Regions from separate parts of the Paenibacillus sp. DRB1-1 genome, predicted to be linked through region 3. Evidence: a T-box and tRNA genes for the amino acid it is inferred to sense, from the RefSeq annotation. Region 3 holds a T-box; the other regions hold tRNA genes.
The links. The T-box of region 3 lies ahead of argS (arginine--tRNA ligase). A T-box ahead of a tRNA ligase gene usually reads a tRNA of that ligase, here a tRNA-Arg.
Positions count from the first base shown of each region.

Region 1: it encodes a tRNA-Arg, which carries the amino acid that the T-box ahead of argS (arginine--tRNA ligase) is inferred to sense. The anticodon was not compared.
Region 2: it encodes a tRNA-Arg, which carries the amino acid that the T-box ahead of argS (arginine--tRNA ligase) is inferred to sense. The anticodon was not compared.

Region 1 is NZ_JBODQH010000001.1:2,315,917-2,321,528, reverse strand. Features, by position in the region: gene ACQW03_RS10240 (SIMPL domain-containing protein) at 1-65, shown strand, start outside; gene ACQW03_RS10235 (PdaC/SigV domain-containing protein) at 305-1,414, shown strand; gene clpP (ATP-dependent Clp endopeptidase proteolytic subunit ClpP) at 1,541-2,137, opposite strand; tRNA gene ACQW03_RS10225 (tRNA-Arg) at 2,348-2,422, opposite strand; gene ACQW03_RS10220 (sugar-binding transcriptional regulator) at 2,692-3,729, shown strand; gene gap (type I glyceraldehyde-3-phosphate dehydrogenase) at 3,824-4,834, shown strand; gene ACQW03_RS10210 (phosphoglycerate kinase) at 4,955-5,612, shown strand, end outside.
Region 2 is NZ_JBODQH010000001.1:3,860,842-3,866,453, forward strand. Features, by position in the region: gene asnB (asparagine synthase (glutamine-hydrolyzing)) at 1-1,173, opposite strand, end outside; gene ACQW03_RS17205 (hypothetical protein) at 1,337-1,696, shown strand; gene ACQW03_RS17210 (DUF4870 domain-containing protein) at 2,016-2,309, opposite strand; tRNA gene ACQW03_RS17215 (tRNA-Arg) at 2,484-2,557, shown strand; gene ACQW03_RS17220 (6-phospho-beta-glucosidase) at 2,624-3,967, opposite strand; gene ACQW03_RS17225 (LacI family DNA-binding transcriptional regulator) at 4,153-5,127, shown strand; gene ACQW03_RS17230 (helix-turn-helix domain-containing protein) at 5,286-5,612, shown strand, end outside.
Region 3 is NZ_JBODQH010000001.1:254,803-260,414, reverse strand. Features, by position in the region: gene ACQW03_RS01090 (nicotinate phosphoribosyltransferase) at 1-918, shown strand, start outside; gene ACQW03_RS01085 (MogA/MoaB family molybdenum cofactor biosynthesis protein) at 984-1,499, opposite strand; gene ACQW03_RS01080 (four-helix bundle copper-binding protein) at 1,762-2,091, shown strand; T-box leader at 2,169-2,428, shown strand; partial or broken gene argS (arginine--tRNA ligase) at 2,488-4,213, shown strand; gene ACQW03_RS01070 (S-layer homology domain-containing protein) at 4,480-5,448, shown strand; gene ACQW03_RS01065 (ABC transporter ATP-binding protein) at 5,574-5,612, opposite strand, start outside.

The sequences.
Region 1 (5,612 bases), 2.1 Mb from region 3:
CAGAGATACAATCGGGGCAAGTAACAGTGAAAGTTCAGGTGTCGGCTCAATACGAAATGAACTAATATAGATCATCAAACGAAGCCACAAGCGGCCAGCATCATGTGCAGGCTGGCTTGCTGGCTTTTTTTGTATACCGAAACCTTTTTGTAATGAGTCTGTCATAGCTAAGGGTTATTAGGTGTACATATTGAAATCGGAGAGTGTACAGATTGTAAACTACATACAATAGGGTATAGATATAATAATAAAAGTAGTTATCACACATAGACAATACAGATCATTAACAGGAGGAATATTTAATATGAGTAAGCATGCAAAAAAATGGGGTTCAGCACTGCTGGCGGCAGGGATTTTCGCAGGAGTCACAGCTGTTCCCGTTTCCTATATCCAGGCAGCATCGACGAAACAGCAGCAAGCGACAACACAGCAACCAGGAATCACCATCCAATGGAATGGTAAAACGTTGCCCGCTAAAGGTGTCCAAGTGAACGGGAGTACAATGATTCCGGTGGCCGCACTGCGCGACAGCTTGGGGATTCCAGTAAGCTATGATGCGAAAACAGCGACATATACCGTAGGTAGCGGGTACAATAAACTTTACATTATGGCTTCTTCCTCGGATGCCTACGTCAACGTCAATGGAATCAATACACGTAGTATGGATGCCAAACAGATCGCTGGGAAGCTATATATTCCTATGAGTTTGCTGAAAGACTATCTGGGCATAGATGCTCAATGGAATGCAGCTCAGAAAACAGTAACGCTGAGTAAAAGCCAGCTAAATCCGATTACAATTGCGTCTCAAACACTTCCAGCTTCGAGTAGTGCGAAGGTGTCCTACAAGATTAAGTACCCGCAAATCAGCGGTAGCCAGCTGAATTCTGAGGCTCAACAGGCCATTAACAATGTGCTTAAAAAGCATGCAGAAGGTATATTGGCAGCAGGCAAAAAGATGATGGCTGAGGGAGAGGCTACAACAGAAAGACCGTATGAGTTTGGAAATGATTTTGCGATTGCCTATAACAAAGATGGTATTCTGAGTGTGATTATGCAGGACTACTCGTATACGGGTGGCGCACATGGCATGACGGCACGTAAAGGATATACGTTTTCGCTCGCTGATGGTAAACTGCAGCAATTGTCTGACGTATTGAAGGCAAATCCGAACTACAAAAAGTTCCTCAATGCTGATTTGAAGAAAAAAATCGATGCACTTCAGGCTGGCGAAGGATTCGGCAAATTTAAAGAGCTGGCGGCAGATCAGAATTTTTATGTGACGAACAGTGGAGTAACAATCGTGTTTGATTTGTATGATTATGCGCCATACGCGTATGGAATTCCGGAGTTTACCTACTCGTTCGGTCAATTGCTGCCTCAAGGCGAAAAGCCTTTTGCGGGACAGAATGAATAGTAGAAATAAATAAGTCCAATTGTCTATAACCTAAAAAACAATAATGCAAAAAAGCTGCCTACCGGATAAGAAAGTCCGGAGCAGCTTTTTCATTTACCAGTTATCGAAAGAGGTGAATTTCTTCTCTTATACACCTTCTGGAGAGGAGCTAGTTAGCACTTTATCAATAATACCGTATTCCTTGGCATCATCAGCAGACATGAAGTAGTCACGGTCTGTATCTTTTTCAATGCGCTCCAGTGGTTGGCCTGTGCGATCTGCGAGAATGCGGTTCAGTTTATCACGCATTTTCAGAATGCGGCGTGCGCGGATTTCGATATCCGTTGCCTGACCTTGTGCACCACCCAGTGGTTGGTGAATCATAATTTCACTGTTTGGCAAAGCGAAACGTTTACCTTTGGCGCCTGCATTCAGCAAAAACGCGCCCATGGAAGCCGCCATACCTACGCAAATCGTAGATACGTCAGGTTTAATATATTGCATCGTATCGAAAATGGCCATACCAGCTGTAATGGAACCGCCAGGGCTGTTAATATACAAGTGAATATCTTTTTCAGGATCTTCGGCAGCCAAAAACAGCATTTGCGCAATTATAGAGTTGGCTACAACGTCATTGACGTCCGAGCCTAACAAAATAATGCGATCCTTTAACAGTCTGGAATAAATGTCATAGGCGCGTTCGCCGCGGTTACTTTGTTCTACTACCATTGGAACATAGCTCACGTCAAAAAACCTCCCTTAAATATCGTTAGTGGATTTGGTGGACATGCCGATTACACGTCCCTTATTTATAAACTGTTACCGTAATAACCACATGATAAACAATTTCAAACAAAAAGTCAAAGAAAGTCAAACTAATGATTAAAAAAAAGAGCCCTCAGCGCTCTTATTGGTTAAAACATTATATAGAAGCATCTAAGCGTTCATTTAAAATGGCGCGCCCGCGAGGAATCGAACCTCGATCTCAGGCTCCGGAGGCCTACGTCATATCCGTTGGACCACGGGCGCATAGTTGATTCAATGCAAACAACTAACTAATTAAACAGCTAATTGGAAACAAAGATGATTATATGATATACAGCAGTGAATTGCAAGCTTTTATTAAATGCGCATATTCAGATAAATGGTTGAGAAATATAGGTTCAGATAGACTTGCATATGGAGCAAATATTGGTTAAGATATACGTGGGACTTAAAAAGTTATCCCGGGACGTTTTGAGACCAGTTAGAGATAGAGCATTAGAGACAGAACTTAGAAGTGTGCGGGAGTGGAAAGCATGCGAAAGATATTAGAAATACAGAAGCAGCTTCTGCCCGACCTCATGGATGTTTTGAAAAAAAGGTACACGATCCTGCATCAGATTATGCTGTCCGATGTTGTTGGACGCAGAACACTGGCAGCTTCACTGAACATGACTGAGCGCGTGTTGCGCGCCGAAACCGATCTTCTTAAAGCTCAGGGGCTAATTGAGATTGAGAGTGTAGGCATGAAGGTGAGCAAAGCAGGACTGGATCTGCTGGAACAGCTGGAGCCGATTGCGAACAACTTGTTCGGCCTGTCCCAATTGGAGGACCAGATTCGTCAAGCCTATGGTTTGAGGAAGGTGGTTGTCGTTCCAGGGGATTCGGATGCTTCTCCGTTAACAAAGCAGGAGCTGGGGCGCGCTGGAGCAAAAGCGTTGCTGAGTGTTATGGACGACGAGGATGTGGTCGCTGTAACAGGTGGCACGACAATTGCCGACGTGGCGGAACAACTGGCACTACCTTCTAATGGCCCACTTAAGGGTGGGTGGTTTGTACCGGCACGCGGGGGTTTGGGAGAAAGCATGGAAATGCAGGCCAACACAATTGCTTCCACAATGGCTCGCAAGGTAGGCGCTCAATACCGTCTGCTCCATGTACCGGATTTGCTCAGCAATCATGCTTACAACTCCTTGCTTGAAGATACGAACATTCAGGATATATTGAACCTGATTCGCGAGAGTCGTATCATCATTCACGGGATAGGCAACGCCATAGCGATGGCACATAGACGTAAACTTGATCCCGAAACCTTTGCCCAGATCAGCAGTGAAGGAGCGGTAGCCGAATCGTTTGGTTATTACTTTAACGAAGATGGCGTCGTTGTTCACAGAATGCTGACGCTTGGACTCCGATTGGAGGACATTAGGCGTACCGATACGGTTCTAGGTGTAGCTGGAGGCAAAAACAAGGCGGCCGCTATTCATGCGGTACTGCGTTTCGGGCAAGAGGACATTCTAGTCACCGACGAAGGCGCTGCTGTTGAGATTGTAAGTCGTTATTTAAATGATTAATATAGGATTTATGAATAATGTTGTCTTGACGGGCTTTCGGGTCTGTCTTGAATATATAAAACTAAACTAAACGAACTTTGGGAGGAACTCACTCATGACAGTTAAAGTTGGTATTAACGGTTTCGGACGTATTGGACGCCTTGCTTTCCGCCGGATTCAAAACGTGGAAGGTATTGAAGTAGTAGCAATCAATGACTTGACAGATTCCAAAATGTTGGCACATTTGTTGAAATATGATACAACACAAGGTAATTTCCAAGGACAAGTAGAAGTACATGACGGCTTCTTCAAAGTAAACGGTAAAGAAGTTAAAGTTTTGGCTAACCGCAACCCTGAAGAACTGCCTTGGGGAGACCTGGGTGTAGACATCGTTCTGGAATGTACAGGTTTCTTCACAACTAAAGAAGCTGCTGAGAAACATTTGAAAGGCGGCGCTAAAAAAGTTGTTATCTCCGCTCCAGCTACTGGCGACATGAAAACTGTCGTTTACAACGTAAACCATGAAATTCTGGACGGAACTGAAACTGTAATCTCCGGTGCTTCTTGCACAACAAACTGCCTGGCTCCTATGGCTAAAACACTGCAAGATAAATTTGGTATCGTTGAAGGTTTGATGACTACAATTCATGCTTACACTGGCGACCAAAACACTTTGGATGCTCCACATGCTAAAGGTGACTTCCGTCGTGCTCGTGCAGCAGCTGAAAACATCATCCCTAACACAACTGGTGCTGCTAAAGCAATCGGTTTAGTTATCCCTGAGTTGAAAGGTAAATTGGATGGCGCGGCTCAACGTGTTCCAGTACCTACAGGTTCCCTGACTGAGCTGGTAACAGTTCTGGAGAAAAACGTAACTGCTGAAGAAATCAACGCTGCGATGAAAGAAGCATCCGATCCTGAAACTTATGGATACACTGAAGATCAAATCGTTTCTTCCGACATCAAAGGTCTTACTTTCGGTTCTTTGTTTGATGCAACTCAAACTAAAGTTCTGACTGTTGGCGACAAACAACTGGTGAAAACTGTAGCTTGGTATGACAATGAAATGTCTTACACTGCACAATTGATCCGCACGTTGGAATACTTCGCAAAACTGGCTAAATAAGAACAGTCTTATTGAGCAACATCATAGAGCGGAAACAGGTTATTGTTTCCGCTCTTTATATATCAAATGTGCCTTGAATTCCTGATTCGTAAAATTATAAGGGTGCGGAGGAATATGGAGATGAACAAAAAGAGCGTACGTGATATAGAACTGAATGGAAAACGGGTGTTTGTTCGTGTAGATTTTAACGTTCCGGTTGAGGACGGTAAAATTACGGATGACAAGCGTATTCGTGAAACCTTGCCAACCATTAACTACCTGATTGAAAAAGGTGCAAAAGTTATTTTGGCGAGTCACTTTGGACGTCCAAAAGGTCAGGTTGTTGAATCCATGCGTCTGACTCCTGTTGGCGTACGTTTGTCTGAGCTGCTGAAAAAACCAGTAGTTAAAGTGGACGAATCGGTAGGCGAAGCTGTTAAAGCGAAAGTGGCTGAACTGCAAAACGGCGACGTGCTGTTGCTTGAAAATGTACGTTTCTATGCAGGGGAAGAAAAGAATGATCCTGAATTGGCGAAGCAATTTGCTGAATTGGCCGACGTTTTCGTGAATGACGCATTTGGTGCAGCACACCGTGCTCATGCTTCCACAGAAGGTATCGCGCATCTTCTTCCGGCTGTTTCCGGCTTGCTGATGGAGAAAGAATTGTCTGTAATCGGTAAAGCTCTTTCAAACCCAGATCGTCCTTTTACAGCCATTATCGGCGGTTCCAAGGTAAAAGACAAAATCGACGTGATTGACAACCTGCTGAACATTGCAGATAACGTAATCATTGGCGGTG
Region 2 (5,612 bases), 3.6 Mb from region 3:
GAACCATGGATATCCGCCAAAAACTTCATCCGCAGCCTCGCCGGAAATAGCGACCGTAGCTCCTTTTTTAATCTCCCGGCAAAAGAGATATAGCGACGAATCCACGTCCGCCATTCCGGGTAAATCCCGCGTTAGTGTGGAGTTGTTCAGAGCTGCTACGACTTCTGGCGTATCGAATTCAATCCAGTGATGATTTGTCCCTAATTCATCCACCATCCGCTGAATCCAGGGGGCATCGGCTCCGGGTTGAAACGCATGGGCTTTAAAATGCTTGTCGTTATCCACATAATCGACCGAATACGTATGAACTTGTCCCTGCCCGGTACGTTTGTAATAATCGACAGCTAATGCGGAGAGAGCGCTTGAATCCAGCCCGCCAGACAATAAGGTGCACACTGGAACATCCGAAATGAGCTGCCGCTCCACCGTATCCAGCAGCAGTTCTCGTACCTTAAGTGCCGTTTCTTCGGTGTTATCCTCATGCGCAATGCTTTCCAGTGTCCAGTAAGCTTGAATGCGCACGCCGTCGCGGCTGTAGGTTAGCGTATGCCCGGGGCGTAGCTCCTTCATGGACGAATAGACGCCATGTCCGGGGGTACGTGCAGGTCCGATGATAAAAATTTCGGCCAATCCCTCGGCGTCCACTGCTGCTTCTACTGCTGGATGCTGAAGCAGTGCTTTGGGTTCTGAGCCAAATACGAATACTTCTTCGGTCTGGCTATAAAATAACGGCTTCACTCCCAGTCGATCCCGTGCCAGAAATACCTGCTCCCGCTCACTATCCCAGACCGCAAACGCAAAAATGCCGTTTAACCGATCCACACATGCGGGGCCCCATTCGATATAGGATTCGAGCAGCACCTCCGTGTCGCATTGTGTACGGAAAAAATGCCCGCGCTGTTGCAGCTCTTTTTTCAGCTCAGGCGCGTTATATATTTCCCCGTTATATACAATCGTATAAGTGATATCCTCAAGCTGCCGGATCATGGGCTGAGCGCCATTTTCCGGGTCCATTACGCTCAGTCTTCGGTGTCCGAAGGCACACGGGTTGGATATCCAGGTACCCGCAGCATCCGGTCCGCGATCGGAGAGCGTTTGTGTCATATTCAGCAGCAGCTCAGATTGATGCATTAAGTCTCCGTTCCACTGTATGAAACCTGTAATTCCGCACATGTCTGTTCATCCTCTCTTTGTCGTGTTCATCCAGTGTTGGAATGAATCAAAAACTAAATCCCCAGTTCATCAGTATATATGCCGAAAAGAAGCATAAAATGTCTGTCCGTTCCGAAAACTACAGATGGGGAAACCCGTCTACTCGCAAGGAAGGAGGGAGACCATGTACTACATCAAGGATGCCAAAATACGCCGCTTCACTGAACTTGACGGAGTGCGCTGCGCTGAGGTAGAGGTGCGGCCCGGTGCCGCAGATGACCCGGAATTGCTGGTCTATATCACGGCCAAGGATCAGACGGATGGTCAGCATGACTATGACATGGTACGGATCATCCGCAATGACGCCGATTTGGAGCTGGATTGGTACGACAATAATCTGCATTCGGCATTTGAGGAAGTGACAGACAAGGCTTTTACCGACTCTACACACATTACTGCTGGTGAGGAGCGAGAGAAGTTTAAAAAAGAATTGCTCTCCTATGGGCAACTCAGCACAGAGTTCGCCAAGGAGTTCGGGGCATGAGGATATGGTGTGCTATGCCTCGACTTTTGTTGATTTGGGCCCCGGCGCCATCGCCGGATCAGCGTGAAAGGAGGGGGAAATCATAGACGGCAAAGCGAAGTATAAGAAAAATAAAGGCAGCAGTTATATTCATAACAATGAGTTCGCGGAAGAAGTGCTGGAGAAAAACGTAAGACATGAAGTACGAAGAAGTCCTAAACGCTTTGGGAATAAATAAGCAGCCATTGAACTAAATAGCAACAGCAACTCATCAAAAATGACCCTAAAGAAGCCTCCGTATCCCGCCAAATTTGCGGAATGCAGGAGGCTTCTTTTTGAACTAAGCCGCTTCACGCAGTGTCATAATCCCTTTGTAGATGTTATAAACAAAAACCCCGAGATAGACCACTACGAATAGCAGTACAAACCCGATCACTGAACCTGTATGATTCGCCGTAATAATAAAATACACGAGCGGAATTGCCGCAATAATGGGGAAAATATGCGATAAAATAGCCTTTTTTGCATGTCCCTGAACATATTCGTCCCGTACTGCAATCCACACAATGACAGGCACTAGAAAAGGTGCGAAGAAAATGCTGAAATAACAAAGTGACGACAAAAGACCTTTCACGGATTAACCCCTCCTTTATGCATGGTTCTTTGTACATAATACCCCGTTAGCGTCCAAATGATTCCTTTTGCAGCCAGCTTCCCTATATCATAAAAAAATGCTTTTGACAGTTGCCCGAAATGTGATATAATAATCAATGCGCTGAATACATAAGGTTTTATTGATCGCCATCTTGTCCCAGTAGCTCAGCTGGATAGAGCAACGGCCTTCTAAGCCGTCGGTCGGGGGTTCGAATCCCTCCTGGGACGTATAGCAAAAAGCTTCCTACATGTAGGAAGCTTTTTTGTGTTCCAGCAGGATGATTGCTGCTAGCTTTATACCGTCGCCTTCTCCTTATGAGCAAAGAATTGAGGTAGATGCTCTTTGTGTGCTTCTAGCAATTCATCCAGTACGGTTTGAGCAATGTCCCCGCTTGGTACGAGCGGATTCAGGGTGAAGGCTTGCAGTGCTGTTGCATAGTCACCGGTGACCGCCGCTTCAATCGTCAGCTCTTCCATTGCCTTCATCACTTGCAGCAAGCCCCGCTGTGCAGGTGGGAATTTGCCAAAGTTGACAGGTTCGGCACCATGGGCGCGAATGACACTGGTCACTTCGATGGCGCTATCATAAGGAACATCATCAATCGCACCATTGTTACGTGTACTAACCACCATCAATGTGCCTTTGTTGTTATAAATGGAATTAATGATCTCACAGGCTGCATCGCTGTAATGCGCACCGCCGCGTTTGGATAATTCCTCTGGTTTGTAATCCAGATTCGGATCTTTATACAATTCAAACAGACTTTCTTCCAGACGTTTGACCACTTGGCCCCGAGTTCCTTCGTTTTTGGCTTCCTCTAATTCTTCCTTGAGCATGTTATCCGTCATATAGTAATACCGATGGTAAGGACAAGGCAGCATTTTCAATTGACGAACTTGATCATACAGGAAGCGCATGTTCTTAATATTTTCAACGACTTTCTCTGGCTTTGCGCCCGGAGCGTACAGTCCTTCAATGACTTGCTCTGTTAATTCGGCTCCTGTTTTGTCATAAACTTTGTGCCAATGAAGGTGGTTAATCCCTGCAAATTTAAAGAACAGCTCTTCTTCCGGTTTGTCCAGCACAGCCGATGCACTCTTGATCGCGCCGATTGGAACATTACATAATCCGATGACTTTATCCCACTGACCATAACGAAGCACAGCTTCGGTGACCATACCCGCAGGGTTGGTAAAATTAATCAACCATGCATTCGGACACAGTTCTTTCATATCTTCGACGATACTGAGGATAACGGGTATGGTGCGAAACGCTTTGAACATTCCTCCGGCGCCATTGGTCTCCTGACCGATCATGCCATGTTTTAACGGAATACTTTCATCCTTAATCCGGGCTTCCAGCAAGCCTACCCGAAATTGGGTCGTTACAAAATCGGCGTCCTTCAACGCTTCCCGACGATCAAGTGTCAAATGTACCTCACAATCAATGCCTGCGGCCTTCACCATCCGTTTGGCCATGGCGCCTACAATCTCCAGTTTTTCACGTCCTGCCTCAATATCTACCAGCCACAATTCCCGAATGGGAAGCTCTGCATAACGTTTGATGAAGCCTTCTACTAATTCTGGTGTATAGCTGGAACCTCCGCCAATGGTTGCAATCTTTATGCCTTTTTTCATGGTTAGTGCCTCCTAAGTATGTTTTTTAACCGCTTTCTTAAGCACAAATTCACTGTAATCCCTGTAATGCATTACAGGTCAAGCGCTTTTAAAAAACTTATTTTGGGAAGGTGACAATTATAGGGCGGGCACTACGAACATGCTAAACACGAACATGCTAAAATAGAAAGAACGAGGTGAGAAAAATGGCGAATATTCATGAAATTGCAAAGCTGGCAGGCGTATCCTCGGCTACGGTGTCCCGTGTCATTAACAATCATCCGTATGTAAGTGAACCGACAAGACAGCGTGTGCAGGAGGTCATAGACCGACTGGATTATGTCCCTAATTTAAATGCGGTATCTTTAAAAAAAGGCATGACCAAGCTTATAGGGATTATTTCACTTTCTTTTAATGACTCATTGGGTTTATTTGTGCGTGGATTTACAATGTATGCCCAGGAGCATGGCTTTAATATAGCGCTGTTTATTACGAATGGGGAGAAGGGGCGAGAACTTGAAGCGCTGGAAATGTTGCGGAGAAAGCAACTAGACGCCTTGGTCTGTATGATTCGTGTTAATGAGTGGAGTGTGATTGAGCATTATACAAAATATGGTCCGATTGTGACCTGGCAACGTGTAAACATTGAGGCAATCCCGTCTGTATTTATGGATCAGTATCAGGGCTATACGTTGGCGTTGGAACATTTGTACGCCCGAGGATATCGGAAAATTGTGAATGTGTACGGCAGCATGCGGGGGTTGAATACAAAAGAACGCATTCGAGCTTATCATGACTTTTGCGAAAAATACGATTTGGATGCTGAGGCCTTCCCGCATTTTTATGATTTAAATTCAATAGAAGCTGGTGAACAAATAGCTCATTGGTGGGCAGAACGAGAACAAACAGATAGACCGGATGCCTTTGCCTGTTCTACCGATTATTTGGCAGCAGGTCTTTTGACTGAAGCACGGAGACTCGGTGTTTCTGTACCAAGCGATTTTGCAGTAGTAGGCTTTGATAATACTGAAATATCGCATTTGCTTGATTTAACTACGATTCATTACCCGATAGACAAGCAAGCGGAGAATGCGTTCATTATGATTTGCAATGCCCTTGAAGGGCTGGATGAAACGATACATCATCTGGAATTCAAATTAGTAGAGCGAGCGACCACCTAATTCCAAAAGGGACTTCATGTTAGTGGTTATTAATTACCATATTCAAGTTTATATAGTAGGAATAATGGAAGAAAAATGTTGACACATGTTAATAATTGGTGAATAATTTGAGGTGAAAGTATAAAATTTGGATTTTTTGTATGAAGGGTGGTTATGACTTGGGACATACACCTACGATTTTGGCGAAGTTAGAGGATTATTTAGGGGAAAATAATTTGACGCTGGCACAATTTGCCGAACATTCAGGTGTTCATCAAAGAACACTTAATAATTGGATTGCCAAGCATCGTCCTGTTGCGATACATCAGCTAGATCGAATCACTTGGGCTATGGGACTACCAGAGGGTTTTTTTTACGAACTATACATAGATAACTACATCATTGAGCGCTCCCCGGATTGGAGGCGAATTGAGCCGTTGTTGTTTCGCTGTGCGGAACTGGACAAGTTGGATGCTATCCAGCTTGTAGTGGGACATATTATGGAC
Region 3 (5,612 bases):
ACTTCTAATATGCTGGCAGGCGAGCACTTTGGAATCCCGACGAAGGGGACACATGCCCATTCATGGGTGCAGACCTTTATGACGGAGCAGGAGGCGTTTGACGTGTATGCGAAGGTTTTACCAGACCAGGTTACACTGTTGGTAGACACCTTTGACACGCTGGAAAGCGGTGTTCCTCATGCGATTCGGACAGCAAAAATGCTGGAGAGTCAGGGCAAGCGTATGAATGCAATCCGTCTGGATAGCGGTGACTTGGCTTATCTATCCATTCAGGCGCGGGAAATGCTCGATGCTGAAGGCTTAGATTACGTACAAATTGTAGCTTCCAATGATTTGGATGAAAATACGATTTTTAACCTGAAAGCACAAGGGGCACGTATTGATGTATGGGGTGTAGGAACACAGCTTATTACGGCTTCAGATCAACCTTCGCTTGGCGGGGTGTACAAGCTGGTTGAGCGTGAAGTGGATGGCGAAATGTTGCCGACGATTAAGATCTCGGGTAATCCAGAAAAAGTATCCACACCAGGCAAGAAGGATGTATATCGCATTGTGGATAAGAAGAAAGGGAGAGCTGTAGCCGATTATATTTCTTTCCCGGATGAAGAGCGTCCGCGTAATGGTAAGCGCCTGAAGCTGTTTAACCCTTTGCATCCGTATATGAAGAAGTATGTAGAAAATTATGAAGCTGTACCAATGCTTGAGCCTATTTTTATAAATGGACAGAAGGTATATGAGCTTCCTGAACTGGATGAAATTCGTGCCTACCATACTTCACAGTTGAAACTGTTTTGGCCAGAATATTTGCGGAAGCTGAACCCTGAAATTTATCGTGTAAATCTGAGCGAGAAGGTATGGGAGCTGAAGCAAAAGCTGATCGACAGCTATATGCAGCCCGAAGTTGAAGAAAAAGAATAGTTGGAAGAGGCACCTCATAATGTATGGGGTGCCTTTTTGTGTCGCGGCATGTAGGAAATAGGAGCTTATTTATAAATTTCTCTCATCACATGTCGTAGCTCAGGGACAATAATGCGTTCCATTGCCAAACGAACGGCTCCACGTGAGCCAGGCATCGAAAATACGGCTGTCTGGCCCACAGTGCCAGCCACAGCCCGGCTTAATATAGCTGCTGAACCAATGTCCTCGGCAAAGCTTAAATAGCGGAAGATTTCCCCAAAACCAGGTAATTCCTTATCCAGTAAAGAGGAGACGGCTTCATATGTAGTATCACGTGGAGAAATACCGGTACCGCCTGTCAAAAGTACAGCCTCGAGGTCATCCTGTGCGGCTGCTTCGGATACCAACTGCTGAATACCTTCGTAGTCGTCCTTGACAATGACATATCGAACAACCTTATATCCATTGGTTTCCAGTAGATCCATGAGCAGTCGCCCCCCAGTATCTGTTTCCACGGTGCGTGTGTCCGAGACAGTTACGACCATGCAATTAACCTGTTGCGGGGATTCCTGTCGGTGCTCCTCTACAGAAGACATATTCATTGAAATGCTCACTCCTTGATCGGTGGTTAGACATACACTTTTTACAATAGAGTAATGACTGAGTGTATGCAAGTCAGAAACAGGGGCTAAAAATCCATGTGATTAATATCCTTGCACTTGCACACTGGAATATAGTACACTTCCTTACATAAGTCGGGATTATTTTGTTTTTATTTTATTGAAAGCGCGCACATCAAATGATTAATCTCAAGGGTCAGCGGGTAATAGTACAGCAGGGTCAACAACTGGGAGGTAATGTAATATGAATCATTCATACCAACAATGCGTGGATGCTTGCCTGGAATGTATGAACGCTTGCAATGTATGTTACGTAGCGAGTTTGAAGGAATATGATTTAGCTATGCTGCGTGAATGTATTCGAGTGAGTAGGGAATGTGCAGAAATATGCGGATTTGCTGCTCAAATGCTGCAGCGCGGAACGGATTTTGCCGAGCAAATCTGTGAGCTGTGCGCCAAGGCCTGTGAGGTATGTGCTGCTGAATGCAGCAAGCATTCCCATGATCATTGCAAACATTGTGCAGAAGCCTGTCGTCGTTGCGTTCAGGCATGCCGCCAATTGGTGGCAGTGTAATTACATATATGGAACTAGTGCGTGAAGAGGAAATAAAAGGTTGCTTTCTACTGAATAGGTTTGTATAATGATTGGAATTAACGTCATGGAACGGGAGAGTAGCAGCGGAGCCGTATCATTACAGCGAGCCGGAAGAGGTGTAAGCCGGTATGAGGTCCGATGTGAAGCGCACCCGGGAGACGGTTGATCCAACGAGCAGAGCTTCTAGTAGATCAGCCCGGCAGACACCGTTATTAGTCATTGGAGTGAAATCGCGATTTTGTGTAAGTTAGCTGTAGCTACACAACCGATTTACGAAGAGTGGTACCGCGGGGATATTAAAGTTCTCGTCTCTTGATTTATTTCAAGAGGCGGGGGCTTTTTTTGTTAGATCTTATAAAAAGAAGGAGAGAGATCATGTTGATGAGGATTGCTGCTCAAGCGATATTGGCCCATACGGGCTTGGAGGAGAAAGAAATTTTATCATTATTTGAGGTGCCTCCGCAGCCTGAATGGGGAGATGTGGCGTTTCCCTGTTTTGTGCTGGCTAAAAAGTTTCGAAAGTCTCCACAGCACATTGCACTGGAATTGGCGGAGCTAGTGAATCATGAAGAAGGTTTAACTGCTACAGCATCGGGTGCCTATGTAAATATAACATTGGATCGATCTGTTCATATTCCGCTTATGCTTACTGAATTGAGCAAGGCTGATTTCCTCAGGCCCCAATATCGGGCACGGACAGCGGGTAGTTATTGATATGTCCTCGCCCAATATTGCCAAACCGTTTGGTATCGGTCATCTTCGCTCTACTGTTATTGGTGCTGCCTTGTATCGCATTCTTGGTGAAACCGGATATATTCCAATTAGTGTGAATCATCTTGGGGATTGGGGAACACAGTTTGGCAAGCAAATTGCGGCCTATAAAAGATGGGGAAATGAGGAGCAGCTACAACATGATCCGATTGGTGAATCGCTGAAGCTATATGTTCGTTTTCATCAGGAGGCCGAGCATGATCCGACTTTGGAGGATGAAGGCCGCGAGTGGTTCCGACGTTTGGAGCATGGGGATGCTGAGGCTCAACAACTATGGGAGTTTTTTGTTGAAGTCAGTCTGGGTGAATTTGATCGTATGTACCAGCGTCTGAACATTACATTTGACCATGTGCTGGGAGAAAGTTTTTACAATGATAAGATGCAGGCAGTTGTTGCTCAATTAAGAGCAAAAGGATTGCTGGAGGAAAGTGATGGTGCGCTCGTGGTTCGTCTGGAAGATGAGGAACTGCCTCCGTGTCTTATTCTAAAAAAGGATGGGACCACCATTTATCCGACACGTGATCTGGCAACAGCGATTTATCGTCATGAAGTGATGAAGGCTGATCGGTTGCTGTACGTCGTTGGTGGAGAACAGAAGTTGCATTTTCAGCAGGTGTTTGCGGTGCTGAAGCAAGCAGGGGAGGCTTGGGCGGAGCAATGTGAGCATGTGCCGTTTGGATTAATGCGGTTTGCGGGTAAGAAAATGTCCACAAGACGCGGAAAAGTTGTCAAACTGGAGGAGGTGCTGGATGAAACCATAGCGCGTGCTCAAGCCATCATTACTCAGAAGAACCCCGATTTGCAGGAACAACAGGCAGTAGCTGAGGACGTTGGCATTGGGGCGATTATTTTTGGTGATTTAAAAAACAACCGGCTGAATGAAGTGGATTTTTCGTTGGAGGAGGCGCTGACCTTTGAAGGCGAGACCGGGCCTTATGTACAGTATACTCATGCGCGCATCCGCAGCCTTTTGGAGAAAGCTCACGCTCGCGCCGATGTTAATACTAATCCTAGCGACAACGACCTTGTCCAAGATAGCCATTCTCGTGATTTGTATGACGTATCGGATGGAATGTTGGGTGACGCAGGTTGGGCGCTGCTTAAGCAGTTGGGTCGCTATCACGGACAACTGATACGTGCGGTTCGCCAACTGGAGCCTTCGGTTATTGCGAGATTTGCATTGGATACGGCCCAGGCGTTTAACCGTTTTTACGCCAAGGAAAGGATTGTCGATGGTGGACAGTGGCGTATCCAGTTGGCGGAACAAACTGCCGATATTCTGGCATGCGCGCTGCAAGTTCTTGGTCTGAAAGCACCGAATCGGATGTAAGCAAAGCGAACAAAGGGAAGCGAGTTTTTGCTGGCGGGATGACTGCTACCCAGACCTGGCTCTTCCAAAGGAATACTGTAAAAAAATTAATTCTGTTACAGGCACTTTTGGGTATGTATAAAGATTGTGAGCAGAAAAGAGTTAGACGGGTTACACTAATCGCAGGTATTCCACTGTTTTGCAACCAATTTGTGCATATTTGAAACATTTGATGCTTTTATTGCGTCGGTAAGTGTAGAAGCAAAGTAAACATGGAGGTGTATCTCATGAAAAAGAATAAAAGCGTGACAGCTGCCCTGCTTGTCATCTGCTCATTGGCAGTTGCTACGTCGGCTTCTGCTTTTCGTGATATAAAGGGAGCTGAACAGGAGAAGATTGTAAACTCACTTCAGGACAAAGGAATTATTCAAGGAATAACCAAGGATAAATTTGCACCGGATCAAATGCTCACGTATGCACAAGGAGTACACTTGGTTGTTCGTGCAATGGATCTTCAGGTAATGCCTGATTTCACAACAGGTTCCTTTGCAAACATTCCGGCTTCCGCATGGTATGCCCAGTCCTATCGGATTGCAGCCCAACACCAAATCCCTTTGTCACCAGATATTGATCCAAGCACCCGTATGACAAGAGAACAATTTGCGAATATTCTGTATAAAGCAGTGAGTGCAACGGGTGAATATCCAACTGTCCGTATGTTAATTAATGTAGCGGATGGCAAAAAACTAGACCAGGAATCAAATGCAGCCGTTCAATTCCTGTTATTGACCAAAATTGCAAAATTGGACGAACAGAGCAACTTTAACCCGGATCGTAAAGTAACGCGGATGGAGGCAGCAGAAATGGTCTATAACGCATCCGAATTTGTACAAAGTCATAAAACGGTTGAAGCTACTCCTGAAAATCCGGCTGAGCCTGTAGATCCGGTTCAACAGAATAACATTAGTATGAGCATAGAGAAGGCAAATGACCAGCAGAACAACGTGACAATTACCCGTCTACAGGCACCTAATCCAGGTTACGGCATTGAAGTGGATCACATCGACTACGTAGATGATACGAACGCAGTAATTTACTACAAGCTGACTAGTCCAAAGCCAGGGGAAATGAATATTCAGGTCATTACGGATACCCACACAAGTACATTGGTAGACAGCAAGTATAAGGTTACGCTTAAAGCAGTAGATGGAACAGTGCTTCCGCCCGCAGGAACAGGCACGTCTGTAGCTAAATAAAATTACGAGCCACATGTTATAGATATAAATAAAACCAGCGAGTCTCCAATTTGTAGGGGAGACTCGCTGGTTTTTTTCATACCAAATGTTAATCGTTAGCCCTAAGCAATAGGGCTATTAAAGCTTTAAATGCTGACTTTGCCTGCAAGCAGGTCATCTTGCGC